2 regions of the Pseudomonas sp. PL-6 genome follow, and region 1 is predicted to be linked to the other one. Evidence: predicted binding sites of a transcription regulator. Region 1 holds the regulator's gene; the other holds the start of a gene.
What was found. The regulator LexA, encoded in region 1, represses DNA repair genes until DNA is damaged. The targets are predictions, from matches to a motif close to CTGTNTNNNNANACAG.
Positions count from the first base shown of each region.

Region 2: a site for LexA is predicted at 4,814-4,829, ahead of recN (DNA repair protein RecN). Genes of this name have one in related genera too.

Region 1 is NZ_CM134189.1:1,821,029-1,828,884, reverse strand. Features, by position in the region: gene ACW9UL_RS08435 (L,D-transpeptidase family protein) at 1-245, opposite strand, end outside; gene ACW9UL_RS08430 (TetR/AcrR family transcriptional regulator) at 293-1,000, opposite strand; gene lexA (transcriptional repressor LexA) at 1,228-1,836, shown strand; gene sulA (SOS-induced cell division inhibitor SulA) at 1,847-2,320, shown strand; gene ACW9UL_RS08415 (hypothetical protein) at 2,490-2,726, opposite strand; gene ACW9UL_RS08410 (DUF6586 family protein) at 2,834-3,352, opposite strand; gene topA (type I DNA topoisomerase) at 3,429-6,035, opposite strand; gene ACW9UL_RS08400 (DUF1653 domain-containing protein) at 6,140-6,382, opposite strand; gene fadA (acetyl-CoA C-acyltransferase FadA) at 6,455-7,630, opposite strand; gene fadB (fatty acid oxidation complex subunit alpha FadB) at 7,661-7,856, opposite strand, start outside.
Region 2 is NZ_CM134189.1:4,278,963-4,286,818, forward strand. Features, by position in the region: gene dapB (4-hydroxy-tetrahydrodipicolinate reductase) at 1-783, opposite strand, end outside; gene dnaJ (molecular chaperone DnaJ) at 847-1,974, opposite strand; gene dnaK (molecular chaperone DnaK) at 2,109-4,025, opposite strand; gene grpE (nucleotide exchange factor GrpE) at 4,125-4,694, opposite strand; gene recN (DNA repair protein RecN) at 4,853-6,529, shown strand; gene fur (ferric iron uptake transcriptional regulator) at 6,655-7,059, opposite strand; gene ACW9UL_RS18570 (outer membrane protein assembly factor BamE) at 7,154-7,672, shown strand; gene ACW9UL_RS18575 (RnfH family protein) at 7,725-7,856, opposite strand, start outside.

The DNA of each region.
Region 1 (7,856 bases):
TGCAGCGCCGGCGACCAGACCTCGCCGGTCCAGCGTCGGCCGCGCAACACCGCGCCCAGCGGCAGGCCGGCGCCGATCTTCGCCCGCACCTGGTGCAGGCCGCGCGGCGTGCAGCCGGAGCCGTTGCGCTCCCCCGCCCCGTTCAGCGCGGTGGAAACCGGCAGGCGCAGCACCAACTGCCCCGCACGGAAACCGTACAGAGCCTGATCAGCGATGGAGATATGCAGCAGATCGAGATCGAACATGGGCGGCTAGCTTAGCCGAAGGCCAACGCCGCGCCCACCTGCAGACGTCAAACCTTTGCCGGCGTGCTCGCGCTCTTGCTGCGCGGCTTGAGCTGCGCGGCGGCCAGCGCCGGGTCGTTGACCCCGGTCTCGGAGCGCATGCCGGCGGCGAGGAACGGTACCATCATGCGCATCACCTGCTCGATCGAGGTGTTGACGCCGAAATCGGTCTCGGCCATGGCGCGCAGCGCCTTGATTCCGGACATGCTGAAGGCCGCCGCGCCGAGCATGAAATGCACGCGCCAGAACAGCTCCAGCGGCGGGATGCGCGGCGCCGCCTCATGCACCAGCAGCATGTAACGGCGGAACACCTTGCCGTACACCTCTTCCAGGTACTTGCGCAGGTGGCCCTGGCTCTGGCTGAAGGCCAGGCCGAGCAGACGCATGAAGATCGACAGGTCGTTGCCGCTGCGCGGCTTGACCGCCAGCGCCTGCTCGACCAGCAGTTCGAGCAGTTCTTCGAGGCTGGCCGGGGTATCGGCCTTGGCCTGACGCCGATCCAGCTCCTTCTCCAGGCTGGCGCAGAAAGGCCCGAGGAAGCGCGAGAAGACCGCCTGGATCAGCGCCTTCTTCGAGCCGAAGTGATAGTTGACCGCCGCCAGGTTGACCCCGGCCTTGCTGGTAATCAGACGCAACGAGGTTTCGGCGAAGCCTTTTTCCGCGAACAGCTGTTCCGCAGCATCGAGAATGCGTTCAACGGTTTCCGACTGAGCCATGAGCTATCACCTGACAAACACTTGTTTGAAACATACGTTTCAGCCCACTGCATTGTCAAGCCGCACGAGCCGTCTTTTGGCCAGCCGGTCACAGCTTACAACAAGCACAGACGCAGATTGCCCGTCGCAGGTTACAGGGCGGCCGGCGGGTAGGCGAAATTGTGCGTTGCCAAGCCGGCCTTACTGTATATAATCCCAGTCACTGTATAAAAAGACAGAGCGCCGCCATGCTGAAACTGACGCCACGCCAAGCCGAGATTCTCGCCTTCATCAAACGCTGCCTGGAAGACAACGGCTACCCGCCCACCCGCGCGGAAATCGCCCAGGAACTCGGTTTCAAATCGCCCAACGCCGCCGAGGAACACCTCAAGGCCCTGGCCCGCAAGGGCGCCATCGAAATGACTCCGGGCGCCTCGCGCGGCATCCGCATCCCCGGCTTCGAGCCGAGCAACGAGGACGAAGGCCTGCCGGTCATCGGCCGGGTCGCCGCCGGCGCGCCGATTCTCGCCCAGCAGCATGTCGAGGAATCCTGCCAGATCAACCCGGCCTTCTTCCAACCCAAGGCCGACTACCTGTTGCGCGTGCGCGGCATGAGCATGAAGGACATCGGCATCTTCGACGGCGACCTGCTGGCGGTGCACACCACCCGCGAGGCGCGCAACGGCCAGATCGTGGTGGCGCGGCTGGACGACGAAGTCACGGTCAAGCGCTTCAAGCGCGAAGGCAACAAGGTCTGGCTGATCGCCGAGAACCCCGAGTTCGCGCCGATCGAAGTGGATCTGGAACACCAGGATCTGGTCATCGAAGGTTTGAGCGTCGGCGTGATCCGCCGCTAGAGGAGGCTCCATGCAGTTCCCGCACCCACTCGATCGCCCGCAAATGGCGCTGTTCGATGCCTTTCTCGGCCAACCGACAGAAGTCCTGCTGGAGCCAGGACTCGCCGCCCCGCTACTCGACGAGTCCGAAGCCTTCAGCGAACTGTCGCTGCGCGGCGCGGCCGGACACTGCCTGCACCTGCTGGCGCCGATCCTGCGCGAACTGAGCGAGAACCTCGATGCCCGCTGGCTGACTCTGGTGGCGCCGCCGGCCAGCCTGACCCAGTCCTGGCTGCGCGAAGCCGGTTTGAACCGCGAACGCATCCTGCTGTTGCAACCACGCCGCGGCCAGAGTGCCGTGGAGCTGGCCGAGGAGGCGCTCAGGCTGGGCCGCAGCCATACCGTGGTGAGCTGGCTGCACCCGCTCGAACGCGGCACGCGCCGCCGTCTGGCTCAAGCCGCCGATATCGGCGCAGCGCAGAGCCTGAATATCAGCCTGGGCTAGATCGCAGAGCACCTTCCCTGCCACCTCGCCCCCCAGACCATCCCGTCGCCCAGATGCCGCCATTGAGCCGCGGATCACGTCCGAGCTACGGCTACAGCCAGCAAGGTATCCGACCAACAAAAACGGGGCTCGCTTGGAGCCCCGTTTTGCTTGCCGCGCCGCGGAAAATTCAGTGCAGCACCCGCGGCCCTTCGTCCTCGGCACTGTAGTCGCCCTCGGCCAGGCGTCCGGCCATCTGCACCCCGACATTGAGCATGGCCTTGGCCACCTCGACGTGCTGACCCTGCAGGAAGGCCTTGGCATCGGCGGAGAAATCCAGGGTCACCAGGGCCTCCTCGTCTTCCGCACGACGCAGGGCGATACGCCCATCGGGCAGTTCGACGATTTCCAGAAAGGATGTAGGCATGGTTCAGGTTCTCCACGAAAGGCCGGCATTGTACCAGCCGACCGGGCATGACCCCAGCCCGCCGATCCAGATGACGACGGATGAGCTCCAGGCGGAGCCGGCGCGGCTCAGCACTCGCTGAGCGATTCGCGAAAGCGCAGCACCAGTTCCTTGAGCTGCTGACGCCAGGCCTCGAGGGTTTCCGGCGCCAGTTCGGCCGCCTCGTCCTCGACGCTGAGTGCGGTGATCAACGGCAAGCCAGGATCGACCTTGGCCTTCTTCTCGCCCTGCGGCGGCCGGAACAGCTCGGCATAGGCCGCCAGCAGCTGTGCCAGCCAGGTTTCCGGCTGTTGCGCCAGCTCCACCAGCTCGGCCAGTTCCGGGCTCGGCGCGCTGTCGAGCACCGCGCGAGTGAGCAAGAGTTCGGCGCGCGGCTGGGCGGCATCGGCCATGCGGTAATAGCCGGCAATCTCGTGGCACAGCCCGAGCAGCCCGCCATAGAGGTGGAACAGGGCCGCCTCGCGCTCGGCCTGCACCAGTGCCTGGGCGTTGAACGCACCCTCCGCCTGCGCCTTGCGCCAGGCGTCCAGGGCCAGGCCGGCGAAGAAGATCTTCTGGTTGGTGCGGGTATAGAGCTCTTTGGCCATCGGGGCGATCTCCACTGCGGATCGAGCCATGATACGCGCGCCGGCCTCGACCGGCGCGCACCTCGTCAGGACAGGCTCAGCGCTTGTCTTCGACCTTCCACTTGCCGCCGTCGAAGAAGGCGCGCCAGCCGGTGGGCTTGCCGTCCACCTCGGACTGCACGTACTGCTCCTTGGTCTTGCGGCTGTAGCGGATCACCGCCGGACGGCCGTCCGGATCCTTGGCCGGAGCGGCCAGCAGGAAGTGGTACTTGGGATCGATCTCGCTCTTGTGCGGAATCAGCTCCAGCACCAGCGGCGCGCGGGTCTCGCGATTCTTGGGGAAACCGCTGGCGGCGAGGAACAGGCCGGAGGCACCGTCGCGCAGCACGTAGGTGTCGTCCACCTTCTCGCACTTGAGCTCGGGCATCTTCACCGGGTCCATCTTCGGCGGCGCCGCCTCACCGTTCTTCAACAGCTTGCGGGTGTTCTTGCAGCTGGCGTTGGTGCAGCCGAAGAACTTGCCGAAACGGCCGGTCTTGAGCTGCATCTGGCTGCCGCACTTGTCGCACTCCAGGCTCGGCCCTTCGTAGCCCTTGATGCGGTACTGGCCCTGCTCGATCTCGTAGCCGGCGCAATCGGGGTTGTTGCCGCAGATATGCAGCTTGCGCGTCTCGTCCAGCAGATAGGCGTCCATCGCCGTGCTGCAGATCGGGCAGCGGTGCTTGCCGAGCAGCACCAGGGATTCGGATTCGCCCTCGTCGTCCGCGGCGATCTCGTCGCCCGGCACCAGGTTGATGGTGGCCTTGCAGCGCTCCTTCGGCGGCAGGCTGTAGCCGGAGCAGCCGAGGAACACGCCGGTGGAGGCGGTGCGAATCATCATCGGCCGGCCGCATTCGCGGCAGGGGATGTCGGTGGTGGTCGGCTGGTTGGCGCGCATGCCGCCCTCGCCCGCCTCGGCCACCTCGAGCTTCTTCTTGAAGTCGCCATAGAACTCGTCGAGCAGGTGCTTCCACTCGCGCTCGCCCTGGGCCACGTCGTCGAGATGCTCTTCCATCGCGGCGGTGAAGCCGTAGTCCATCAGGTTGGCAAAGCTCTCGTCGAGACGCTCGGTGACGATGTCGCCCATCTTCTCGGCATAGAAGCGGCGGTTATGCACCGTGACGTAGCCACGCTCCTGGATGGTGGAGATGATCGCCGCGTAGGTGGACGGGCGGCCGATGCCGCGCTTCTCCAGCTCCTTGACCAGGCTGGCTTCGGAGTAGCGCGCCGGCGGCTTGGTGAAGTGCTGGCTGGGGTCGAGCTGGATCAGCTTGAGGCCCTCGCCCTCCTTCATTTCCGGCAGGACATCGTCCTCGCCCGGCTTGCTCTGCTGCGGCAGCACGCGGGTGTAACCGTCGAACTTGAGGATGCGGCCCTTGGCACGCAGCTCGAAGGCGCCAGCGGCCACGGTGACGCTGGTGGACAGGTACTCGGCCGGCGGCATCTGGCAGGCCACGAACTGGCGCCAGATCAGGTCGTACAGACGCTCGGCGTCACGCTCCATGCCCGACAGCTGGGTCGGACGCAGGTTGACGTCGGACGGACGAATCGCTTCGTGCGCCTCCTGAGCGCCTTCCTTGCTCGAATACAGATTGGGCTTACCCGGCAGGTACTTGTCGCCGTACTCGCTACCGATAAAGCCTCTGACCATTTCAATTGCGTCGGCCGACAGGTTGGTCGAGTCGGTACGCATATAGGTGATGTAGCCGGCCTCGTAGAGACGCTGGGCCATCATCATGGTCTTCTTCACCCCGAAGCCCAGGCGGTTGCTCGCCGCCTGCTGCAGGGTTGAGGTAATGAAGGGAGCCGACGGCTTGCTGCTGGTCGGGCGGTCTTCACGCTTGACCACGCTGTAGCTGGAGGCCTTGAGCTTCTCCAGTGCGGCCATGGCCTGTGCTTCATTGACCGGTTTGAACGCCGCACCGCCCTCGCGCACCACTTCGAAACGCACCTTGGCGTTCTTCGCCGTGCCGAGATCGGCGTGCACTTCCCAGTATTCTTCCGGGACGAAGGCGCGGATTTCCTTCTCGCGCTCCACCACCAGCTTCACCGCCACCGACTGCACGCGGCCGGCGGACAGGCCGCGGGCGATCTTGGCCCACAGCAGCGGCGAGACCATGTAGCCCACCACGCGGTCGAGGAAGCGCCGCGCCTGCTGGGCGTTAACGCGGTTGATATCCAGTTCGCCGGGCTTGGAGAAGGCTTCCTGGATCGCCTTCTTGGTGATCTCGTTGAACACCACACGCTTGTAGCGGGCGTCATCGCCACCGATGGATTCGCGCAGGTGCCATGCGATGGCCTCCCCCTCGCGGTCCAAGTCGGTTGCGAGATAGATGGTGTCGGCATCCTTGGCCAGGCGGCGCAGTTCTTCGATCACCTTTTCCTTGCCGGGCAGGATCTCGTACTTGGCCTTCCAGCCGTGCTCGGGGTCGACGCCCATGCGCGCGAACAGCTGACGTTTGGCCTTTTCCTTGGGCGACAGCGCAGGCGCCTCGGCGGCGGCCTTGCCACGCTTGGCCGGCTCCTTGGTGGCGCTTGCCGAGCCGCTGGTAGGCAGGTCACGGATGTGGCCGATGCTCGACTTCACCACGTACTGGCTGCCCAGATACTTGTTGATGGTCTTGGCCTTGGCCGGGGATTCCACGATGACCAGCGATTTGCCCATGGATCAGAAAATTCCTGAATTGCGAAATATAGAAGGCAGGGAGCCTTGAGGCCCCGCTATATATAGTGGTGACCAAGCGAAGGTCAAGCGCAGGGACTGCGCAGTCAGGCTTCCGAACTGCCGATAGGGCTGACTTCGGCCTGAATCAAAGCAAAGCGTGGAACGCGCTTGCCGTCCACCTCGACCTCTTCGCAGAACATGCTCAGCGGCCGAACCCACAGGCCGAATTCACCGTACAAGGCCTGGTACACCACCACTTCTTCCTCGTTCTCGGAATGGCGCGCCACACCGAATACGCGGTACTGCGGGCCCTTGTAGTGGCGATAGAGTCCTGGCTGCAACTGCATGAGAGGTTCCCGAAATAAAAGCCGTAAAAAGCAAAACCGGGGCACTGGGCCCCGGTTTCTGTCCGCTTGCGCTTAAACGCGCTCGAAGACGGTGGTGATGCCTTGGCCAAGGCCCACGCACATGGTGGAGACACCGAGGGTGCCACCGTTCTGCTTCATGACGTTGAGCAGGGTACCGGAGATACGGGCACCGGAACAACCGAAGGGGTGACCCAGGGCGATGGCGCCGCCGTGCAGGTTGACCTTCTCTTCCATCTTGTCGAGCAGCTTCAGATCCTTCAGCACAGGCAGGGCCTGGGCAGCAAAGGCTTCGTTGAGCTCGACGAAGTCGATGTCGGCCATGGTCAGACCGGCGCGCTTGAGCGCCTTCTGAGTGGACGGCACCGGGCCGTAGCCCATGATCGCCGGATCCACACCGGCAACGGCCATGGCGCGAACCACGGCCATCGGCTGGATGCCCAGATCCTGAGCGCGCTGGGCGCTCATGACGATCATGCAGGAAGCGCCGTCGGTGATCTGCGAGGAAGTACCCGCGGTCACGGTGCCGCCTTTCGGGTTGAACGCCGGCTTCAGGGTAGCCAGGCTCTCCAGAGTGGTCTCCGGGCGAATGGTCTCGTCGTAGTCGAAGACCTTCAGGAAACCATTCTCGTCGTAGCCCTGCATCGGGATGATTTCATCCTTGAACTTGCCTTCGACGGTGGCCTTGTGCGCCAGACGGTGAGAACGCTCACCGAAGGCGTCCTGCGCCTCGCGGCTGATGCCATGCATCTTGCCCAGCATTTCGGCGGTCAGGCCCATCATGCCGGACGCCTTGGCGGCGTACAGGGACAGGTGCGGGTTCGGGTCGACGCCGTGCATCATGCCGACGTGGCCCATGTGCTCCACACCGCCGACGACGAACACGTCGCCGTTGCCGGTCTGGATCGCCTGCACGGCGGTGTGCAGGGCGCTCATGGACGAACCGCACAGGCGGCTGACGGTCTGGCCGGCGCTGGTGTGCGGGATCTGGGTCATCAGCGACGCCATGCGCGCGATGTTCCAGCCCTGCTCCAGGGTCTGGTTGACGCAGCCCCAGATCACGTCCTCGACTTCTGCCGGGTCGATCTTGGCGTTGCGCTCCAGCACGTTGCTGATCAGGTGCGCGGACATGGTCTCGGCACGGGTGTTGCGGTGCATGCCGCCCTTGGAACGACCCATCGGGGTACGACCGAAGTCGACGATCACTGCATCTCTAGGATTCAGGCTCATAAATTCACTCTCGCTCTAGTCGTTGCGCGCTTAACCGAAGAACTTCTGGCCCTTGGCGGCCATTTCGCGAAGCTTGGCGGTCGGGTGGTACAGCGCGCCCAGGTCGGCGTACTTGTCGGCCAGGGCGACGAACTCGGCGACACCGATGGAATCGATGTAGCGCAGCGCACCACCACGGAAGGGAGGGAAGCCGATGCCGTAGATCAGGCCCATATCGGCCTCGGCT
Region 2 (7,856 bases), 2.5 Mb from region 1:
CTGCATGTCATACAGCCCTGGCTGGCGCTTTTGCAGCCACAGCGCCGAACGCACCGCCCCCTTGGCGAAGGTCATGCGGCTGGAGGCCTTGTGGGTGATCTCCACCCGCTCGCCGTCGGCGGCGAACAGCACGGTGTGGTCGCCGACCACGTCGCCGGCACGCACGGTGGCGAAGCCGATGGTTTCGCGCGCCCGGGCGCCGGTCTGGCCTTCGCGACCGTAGACCGCGACCTTCTGCAGGTCGCGGCCGAGGGCATCGGCCACCACTTCACCCATGCGCAGCGCGGTGCCGGACGGCGCGTCGACCTTGTGCCGGTGGTGGGCCTCGATGATCTCGATATCGACATCGTCGCCCAGCACGCGAGCGGCGGTGTCCAGCAGCTTCAGGCAGAGGTTGACGCCGACGCTGAAGTTGGCGGCGAAGACGATGGGAATCTGCTTGGCCGCCTCGCTCAGCAGCTGCTTCTCTTCCGCGGTGAAGCCGGTGGTGCCGATCACCATGGCCTTGCCGGCGGCGCGGCAGATTTCCAGGTTCTTCAGGGTCACCGAGGGGTGGGTGAAGTCGATCAGCACGTCAAACTCGGCGGTCGCGGCGGCGAGATCGCCGACCAGCGCCACGCCGATCTTGCCCAGGCCGACCAGTTCGCCGGCATCGGCGCCGATCAGGCTGCTGTCCGGGCGGTCGATGGCGGCAGTCAGCTGCGCACCCTCGGCCTGGCGCACGGCTTCGATCAGGGTCTTGCCCATGCGCCCGGCGGCGCCCATCACTGCGATACGTTGCATAGCATCAGCTCCAAGCTGCAAGCCTCAAGCTGCAAGCCATGCCTGCAGCCTGAGGCCAGGGTTTTATACGTCGCCGAAGAAGCGCTTGACGCCTTCGAACCAGCCACTGGCCTTGGGCGAGTGGGAGTCGTCGCCCTGCAGCGACTTGCGGAACTCGTCGAGCAGCTCGCGCTGGCGCTTGTTCAGGTTGACCGGGGTTTCCACCGCCACCCGGCACATCAGGTCGCCCGCCGCACCGCCGCGTACCGGCGCCACGCCCTTGCCGCGCAGACGGAACAGCTTGCCGGTCTGGGTGCCTTCGGGGATCTTCAGCTTGACCCGACCGTCGAGGGTCGGCACTTCCAGCTCGCCGCCCAGCGCTGCATCGGCGAAGCTGATCGGCACCTCGCAGTACAGGTGCTTGCCGTCGCGCTGGAAGATCGCGTGCTCGCGCACGTTGACCACCACGTAGAGGTCGCCGGCCGGCCCGCCATGGGAGCCCGCCTCGCCCTCGCCGGACAGGCGGATGCGGTCGCCGGTGTCGACGCCCGGCGGCACCTTGACCGACAGGGTCTTGCTCTCTTCCACCCGACCCTGGCCGTGGCAGCTGCCGCAGGGGTCGGTGATCATCTTGCCGCTGCCGTGGCAGCGCGGGCAGGTCTGCTGCACCGAGAAGAAGCCCTGCTGCATGCGCACCTGGCCGATACCGCCGCAGGTGGTACAGGTCACCGGACTGGTGCCCTTCTTCGCACCCGAACCATCGCAGGTCTTGCAGCCGACCAGGGTCGGCACGCGGATGGTCACGGTGGTGCCGCGCACCGCCTCTTCCAGGTCCAGCTCCAGGGTGTAGCGCAGATCCGAGCCGCGCTGGGCGCCACCGCGCGAACCGCCGCGGGCGCCGCCGAAGAAGTCGCTGAACACGTCGCCGAAGATGTCGGAGAAGTTGGCGCCGCCGAAACCGGCGCCACCGCCGCCGCCCATCTGCGGGTCGACGCCGGCATGACCGTACTGGTCATAGGCCGAACGCTTGCCGGCGTCGGAGAGCACTTCGTAGGCCTCGTTGGCCTCCTTGAATTTCTCCTCGGCGCCCTTGTCGTCCGGGTTGCGGTCCGGGTGGTACTTCATCGCCAGGCGCCGGTAGGCCTTCTTCAGCTCGGCCTCGCTGGCGCCGCGCTCCACACCCAGGACTTCGTAATAGTCTCGTTTTGCCATAGTCGTGCTGCACTCTCAGATTCGTGAGCTCCAGATACGCCGACGCGGGAGAGGGCTCCCGCGCGGCGAATCCTGCCCGTCGCCAGGCGACGGTGGAGCGAAAGCAGGGGCGGTTCGCGTGCGAACCGCAGCCCTTACTTGTTCTCCTTGACCTCTTCGAACTCGGCGTCGACCACGTCGTCGGCGGCGCCTTTGGCATCGCCGTCACCCGGCTGGGCGGCGCCGGCCTGCGGCTGCTCGGCGTACATCTTCTGCGCCAGCGGCGTGGTGGCCTCGGACAGGGCGTTCATCTTGGCTTCGATGGCGGCCTTGTCGTCGCCCTTGAGCGCGACTTCCAGATCGCCGATGGCTTTCTCGATGGCCGCCTTCTCGGAGGCGTCAGCCTTGTCGCCGGCCTCGGTGAGCATCTTGCGGGTGGCGTGCACCAGCTGATCGCCCTGGTTGCGCGCGGTGGCCAGCTCCTCGAACTTGCGGTCTTCCTCGGCGTTGGCCTCGGCGTCGCGGATCATCTGCTCGATCTCGTCCTCGGACAGGCCGGAGTTGGCCTTGATCACGATGGACTGCTGCTTGCCGGTGGCCTTGTCCTTGGCGGATACGTGGAGGATGCCGTTGGCGTCGATGTCGAAGGTCACTTCGATCTGCGGTACGCCGCGCGGCGCCGGCGGGATCTCGGCCAGGTCGAACTTGCCCAGCGACTTGTTCTGCGCGGCCTGCTTGCGCTCGCCCTGCAGCACGTGGATGGTCACCGCGCTCTGGTTGTCGTCGGCGGTGGAGAACACCTGCGACTTCTTGGTCGGGATGGTGGTGTTCTTCTCGATCAGCGCGGTCATCACCCCGCCCATGGTCTCGATACCCAGGGTCAGCGGGCTGACGTCGAGCAGCAGCACGTCCTTGACGTCGCCGGCCAGTACCGCGCCCTGAATGGCGGCGCCCATGGCCACGGCTTCGTCCGGGTTGACGTCCTTGCGTGCTTCCTTGCCGAAGAATTCGGCGACGGTCTTCTGCACCAGCGGCATGCGGGTCTGACCGCCGACCAGGATCACGTCGTCGATCTTGGCCACGTCGATACCGGCGTCCTTCAGCGCGATGCGGCACGGCTCGATGGTGCGCTGCACCAGGTCCTCGACCAGCGACTCCAGCTTGGCGCGGGAGATCTTCACGTTGAGGTGCTTGGGCCCCGTGGCGTCGGCGGTGATATACGGCAGGTTGACGTCGGTCGACTGACTGGAGGACAGCTCGATCTTGGCCTTCTCCGCGGCTTCCTTCAGGCGCTGCATGGCCAGCGGGTCGCCCTTGAGGTTCATGCCGGTTTCTTTCTTGAACTCGTCGACCAGGTAGTCGATCAGGCGAATGTCGAAGTCCTCGCCACCGAGGAAGGTGTCGCCATTGGTAGCCAGCACCTCGAACTGGTGCTCGCCGTCGACTTCGGCGATCTCGATCACCGACACGTCGAAGGTACCGCCGCCCAGGTCATAGACGATCACGGTGTGGTCGCCCTTGGCCTTGTCCATGCCATAGGCCAGCGCCGCTGCGGTCGGCTCGTTGATGATGCGCTTGACGTCGAGACCGGCGATGCGGCCGGCGTCCTTGGTGGCCTGGCGCTGGCTGTCGTTGAAGTAGGCCGGAACGGTGATGACGGCCTCGGTGACCGGCTCGCCCAGGTAGTCCTCGGCGGTCTTCTTCATCTTCTTCAGCACTTCGGCGCTGATCTGCGGCGGCGCCATCTTCTGGCCGTTGACCTCGACCCAGGCATCGTTGTTGTCGGCCTTGACGATCTTGTACGGCACCATCTGGATGTCTTTCTGCACCACTTCTTCGTCGAAGCGGCGGCCGATCAGACGCTTCACCGCGTACAGGGTGTTGTGCGGGTTGGTCACTGCCTGGCGCTTGGCCGACTGGCCGACGAGGATTTCGCCATCGTTGGCGTAAGCGATGATCGACGGCGTGGTGCGCGCGCCTTCGGCGTTCTCGATCACCTTGACGTTGCCGTTTTCTAGAATGGAGACGCAGGAGTTGGTGGTCCCCAGGTCGATACCGATGATTTTGCCCATGAATGTTCTCCCGAAACTTTGATTTTTCCGTCGCCTGGTTTCGCCGGCGGCGGTAGCACTAAAACGCTTGACTTAGAAATGGGGACGGCGCGGCGGATTTCAAGCCTGCTCGTCGATGGACGGCTGCGGCGTCAGCGGCGCCTTGCTGACCACGACCATGGCCGGACGCAGCAGGCGACCGTTGAGCAGATAGCCCTTCTGGAACACCTTGAGCACCGAGTTGGGCTCGGCGTGGATGCTCTCCTCCATGGCCATGGCCTGGTGGTGTTCCGGGTTGAACGGCGCGCCGTGCGGATCGATGGCTTCCAGCTGGTAGCGCGCCAGAGTGTCGTGGAACAGCTTGAGGGTCAGCTGCATGCCTTCGCGCACCGCCTTGATTGCCTCGTCGTCCGGGCTGGACAGTTCCAGGCCGCGCTCCAGGCTGTCGACCACCGGCAGCAGGTCGTTGGCGAATTTTTCCAGGGCGAACTTGTGCGCCTTCTCCACGTCCTGCTCGGCGCGGCGGCGCACGTTCTGCAGGTCGGCAGCCATGCGCAGCGACTGATCCTGCGCAGCGGCCAGTTGCTCTTCCAGCGTTTGCACGCGAGCAGCCAGGTCGTCGCCCGCCGCCGCGGCCTCAGCCGCCTGCGCCTCGGGGTTCTGCGTATCCAGGGTCTGTTCGTCAGCCATGCCTCTCTCCTCTCGAATAAACCGGCGCGAACTCGACTCGCGCACCTGCCCGCCTATATGGAGCCAAATCCCCAGCTTTCAAGGGGCGATAGGGAGGATTGTCAGGAAAAGAAAAAACACTGTATAAATAACCAGACTTCACTTCGGGAGCGTTCGCCATGCTGGTGCACCTGTCCATTCACAACTACGCCATCGTCGACCACCTCGATCTCGAGCTGGACCGCGGCATGAGCGCCATCAGCGGCGAGACCGGCGCCGGCAAGTCGATCATGCTCGACGCCCTCGGCCTGTGCCTGGGCGACCGCGCCGACAGCGGCGTGGTGCGCCCCGGCAGCGACAAGGCGGACATCCTCGCCAGCTTCGACCTGAGCGACATCGCCGAAGCCCGCGCCTGGCTCGCCGAACGCGACCTGGACCACGACGGCCCGTGCATCCTGCGCCGAGTGATCACCGCCGAGGGCCGCTCGCGCGGCTATATCAACGGCACGCCCTGCCCACTGGGCGACCTCAAGGCCCTGGGCGAGCTGCTGATCGATATCCACAGCCAGCACGAGCACCAGTCGCTGCTGAAGACCGACACCCATCGCCGCCTGCTCGACGAATACGCCGCCAGCCAGGAGCTGGCGCGCCAGGTGCAACTGGCCGCGCAGCGCTGGAAGCAGACGCGCAACGAGCTGCAGCGCGTTTCCAGCCAGGGCGACGAGCAGCGCGCTCGCCATCAATTGCTCAGCTACCAGCTGGAAGAACTGGACAACCTGGCCCTGGGCGAGCACGAACTGGAACAGTTGGAACAGGAGCACAAGGCCCTGAGCAACGCCGAAGCTCTGCTCGGCGCCTGCCGTCAGGTGCTGGAGCTGTGCAGCGAGAGCGATGCCGGCAACGTGCTGTCGGCACTAACCGCTAGCCTCAATCGTCTCGGCGGCTTCGCCGGCCAGGGCGGCGCCCTCGGCGAAGCCAGCAACCTGCTGGCCAGCGCACAGATCCAGGTGGAAGAAGCGGTCGGCGAGCTGAACCGCTTCCTCGATCACTTCGACGCCGACCCCGAGCGCCAGCAATACCTGGAAGAACGCCTGGACAGCATCTACACCCTGGCGCGCAAACACCGCATCCAGCCCGGCGAACTGGCCGCCCTGCAGCAGCAACTGTTCGAGGAGCTGGAAGGGCTGAACGCCGACGACCAGGCCGGCGAGCGCCTGGCCGAGGAGCTGGCCGCCTACGCCCGCCACTACCGGGAAAAGGCCGAAGAACTCAGCGCCCTGCGCGCCCAGGCCGCCGCACGCCTGAGCGCCGCAGTGGAGCAGGAGATGCTGGCGCTGGGCATGCCCGGCGGGCGTTTCAGCATCCAGCTGCAACCGCTGGACAGCGACGAGCCGCAGGCCGGCGGCCTGGAGAGCGTGGAGTTCCTGGTCAGCGCCAACCCCGGCCAGCCGCTGCGTGCGCTGGCCAAGGTGGCCTCGGGCGGCGAACTGTCGCGCATCAGCCTGGCAATCCAGGTGATCACCGCGCAGACCTCGCGCGTGCCGACCCTGGTGTTCGACGAAGTGGACGTCGGTATCGGCGGCCCCACCGCCGAAGTGGTCGGCCAGCTGCTGCGCCGCCTCGGCGAACGCGGCCAGGTGCTGTGCGTCACCCACCTGCCGCAGGTGGCCGCGCAGGGCCATCAGCACCTGTTCGTGCACAAGCGCCGCGACGAGGACGCCACTGCCACGGCGGTGAGCAAGCTGGACAACGACGGCCGTATCGAGGAAATCGCGCGCATGCTCGGCGGCGTCGATCTGACCAAGGAATCCCTGGCCCACGCGCGCAAGATGGTGAGCAAGGCCCAGGCCGCCTAAGCGGAGCCTGGCCCGAATGCGATCCGGCAATGCTCGGCATGGCCCACCGGCCTTCATCCGGGCAACGGAAAACCGAAAAACAAAAAGGCGACCCTCGGGTCGCCTTTTTCATTGCAGCAGAAGCATCAGCTCTTCTTGCGCACGTACAGCACCAGATTGTGATCCACCAGCTCGAAACCGTGCTCCTTGACGATCTCCTTCTGGCGCTTCTCGATCTCCGCATCGAAGAACTCGATCACCTCGCCGGAATCCACGCAGACCATATGGTCGTGGTGGCCGCTGTCGGCCAGCTCGAACACAGCGTGACCGCCGTCGAAGTTGTGGCGCACCACCAGGCCGGCCGCTTCGAACTGGGTCAGCACGCGGTACACGGTGGCCAGGCCGACGTCTTCGCCGGCTTCCATCAGCGCCTTGTAGACGTCTTCCGCACTCATGTGACGGTGCTCGGCGTTGTCGAGCATCTGCAGGATTTTCACCCGTGGCAGAGTCACTTTCAGTCCAGCTTTGCGCAGTTCGCTATTTTCAACCATGGTCTGCTTTCTCATGGATGCTGCTTCGCAGCACCCTTCAATACGGGTATGATCCGGGGTTCAAGTTGCCCAAGATAGTGGAAGTCACCCTCCGATGCAAAAAACCAAGCTCTTGCTGACCAGCCTGTCGCTGACCGGGCTCTTCGCACTCGCCGGTTGTTCATTCCCCGGGGTTTACAAGATCGACATCCAACAGGGCAATGTCGTGACACAGGACATGATAGACCAGCTGCGCCCGGGAATGACCCGACGCCAAGTGCGGTTTATCATGGGCAATCCGCTAATCACCGACACCTTCCACGCCGACCGCTGGGACTACCTCTACAGCATCCAGCCAGGTGGCACTCAGCGCCTGCAGGAGCGCGTCAGCCTGGTGTTCGACGGCAACGATCAACTGGTCGGTCTGGCCGGCGACTTCATGCCCGGCGTCAGCCGCGACCAGGCGATTCTCGGCGAGGACAGCGGCGTGACCACCCCGCAAGCCCAGCCGCAGCAGCAGGACGACACCCCGCCCGCACCGGGCTCGCTGCTGGAGCAGATCCAGCGCGAAGTGGACCAGGTAGAGACCGTACCGGTACCGGTACCGGAGCCACTGGATACCGATCCGCAGTAACACCCAGACATGAAAAAGCCCGGAGCGATCCGGGCTTTTTCATGTCTGGCGCTCAGCTCGACTCGTCGTCTTTCGCCTTGGCCTTGGCCGCACGCTGTTTGCGCACTTCCTTGGGGTCGGCGATCAGCGGCCGGTAGATTTCCACCCGTTCGCCCTCCTCCAGCACCCGCTCCTCGGGCTTGGC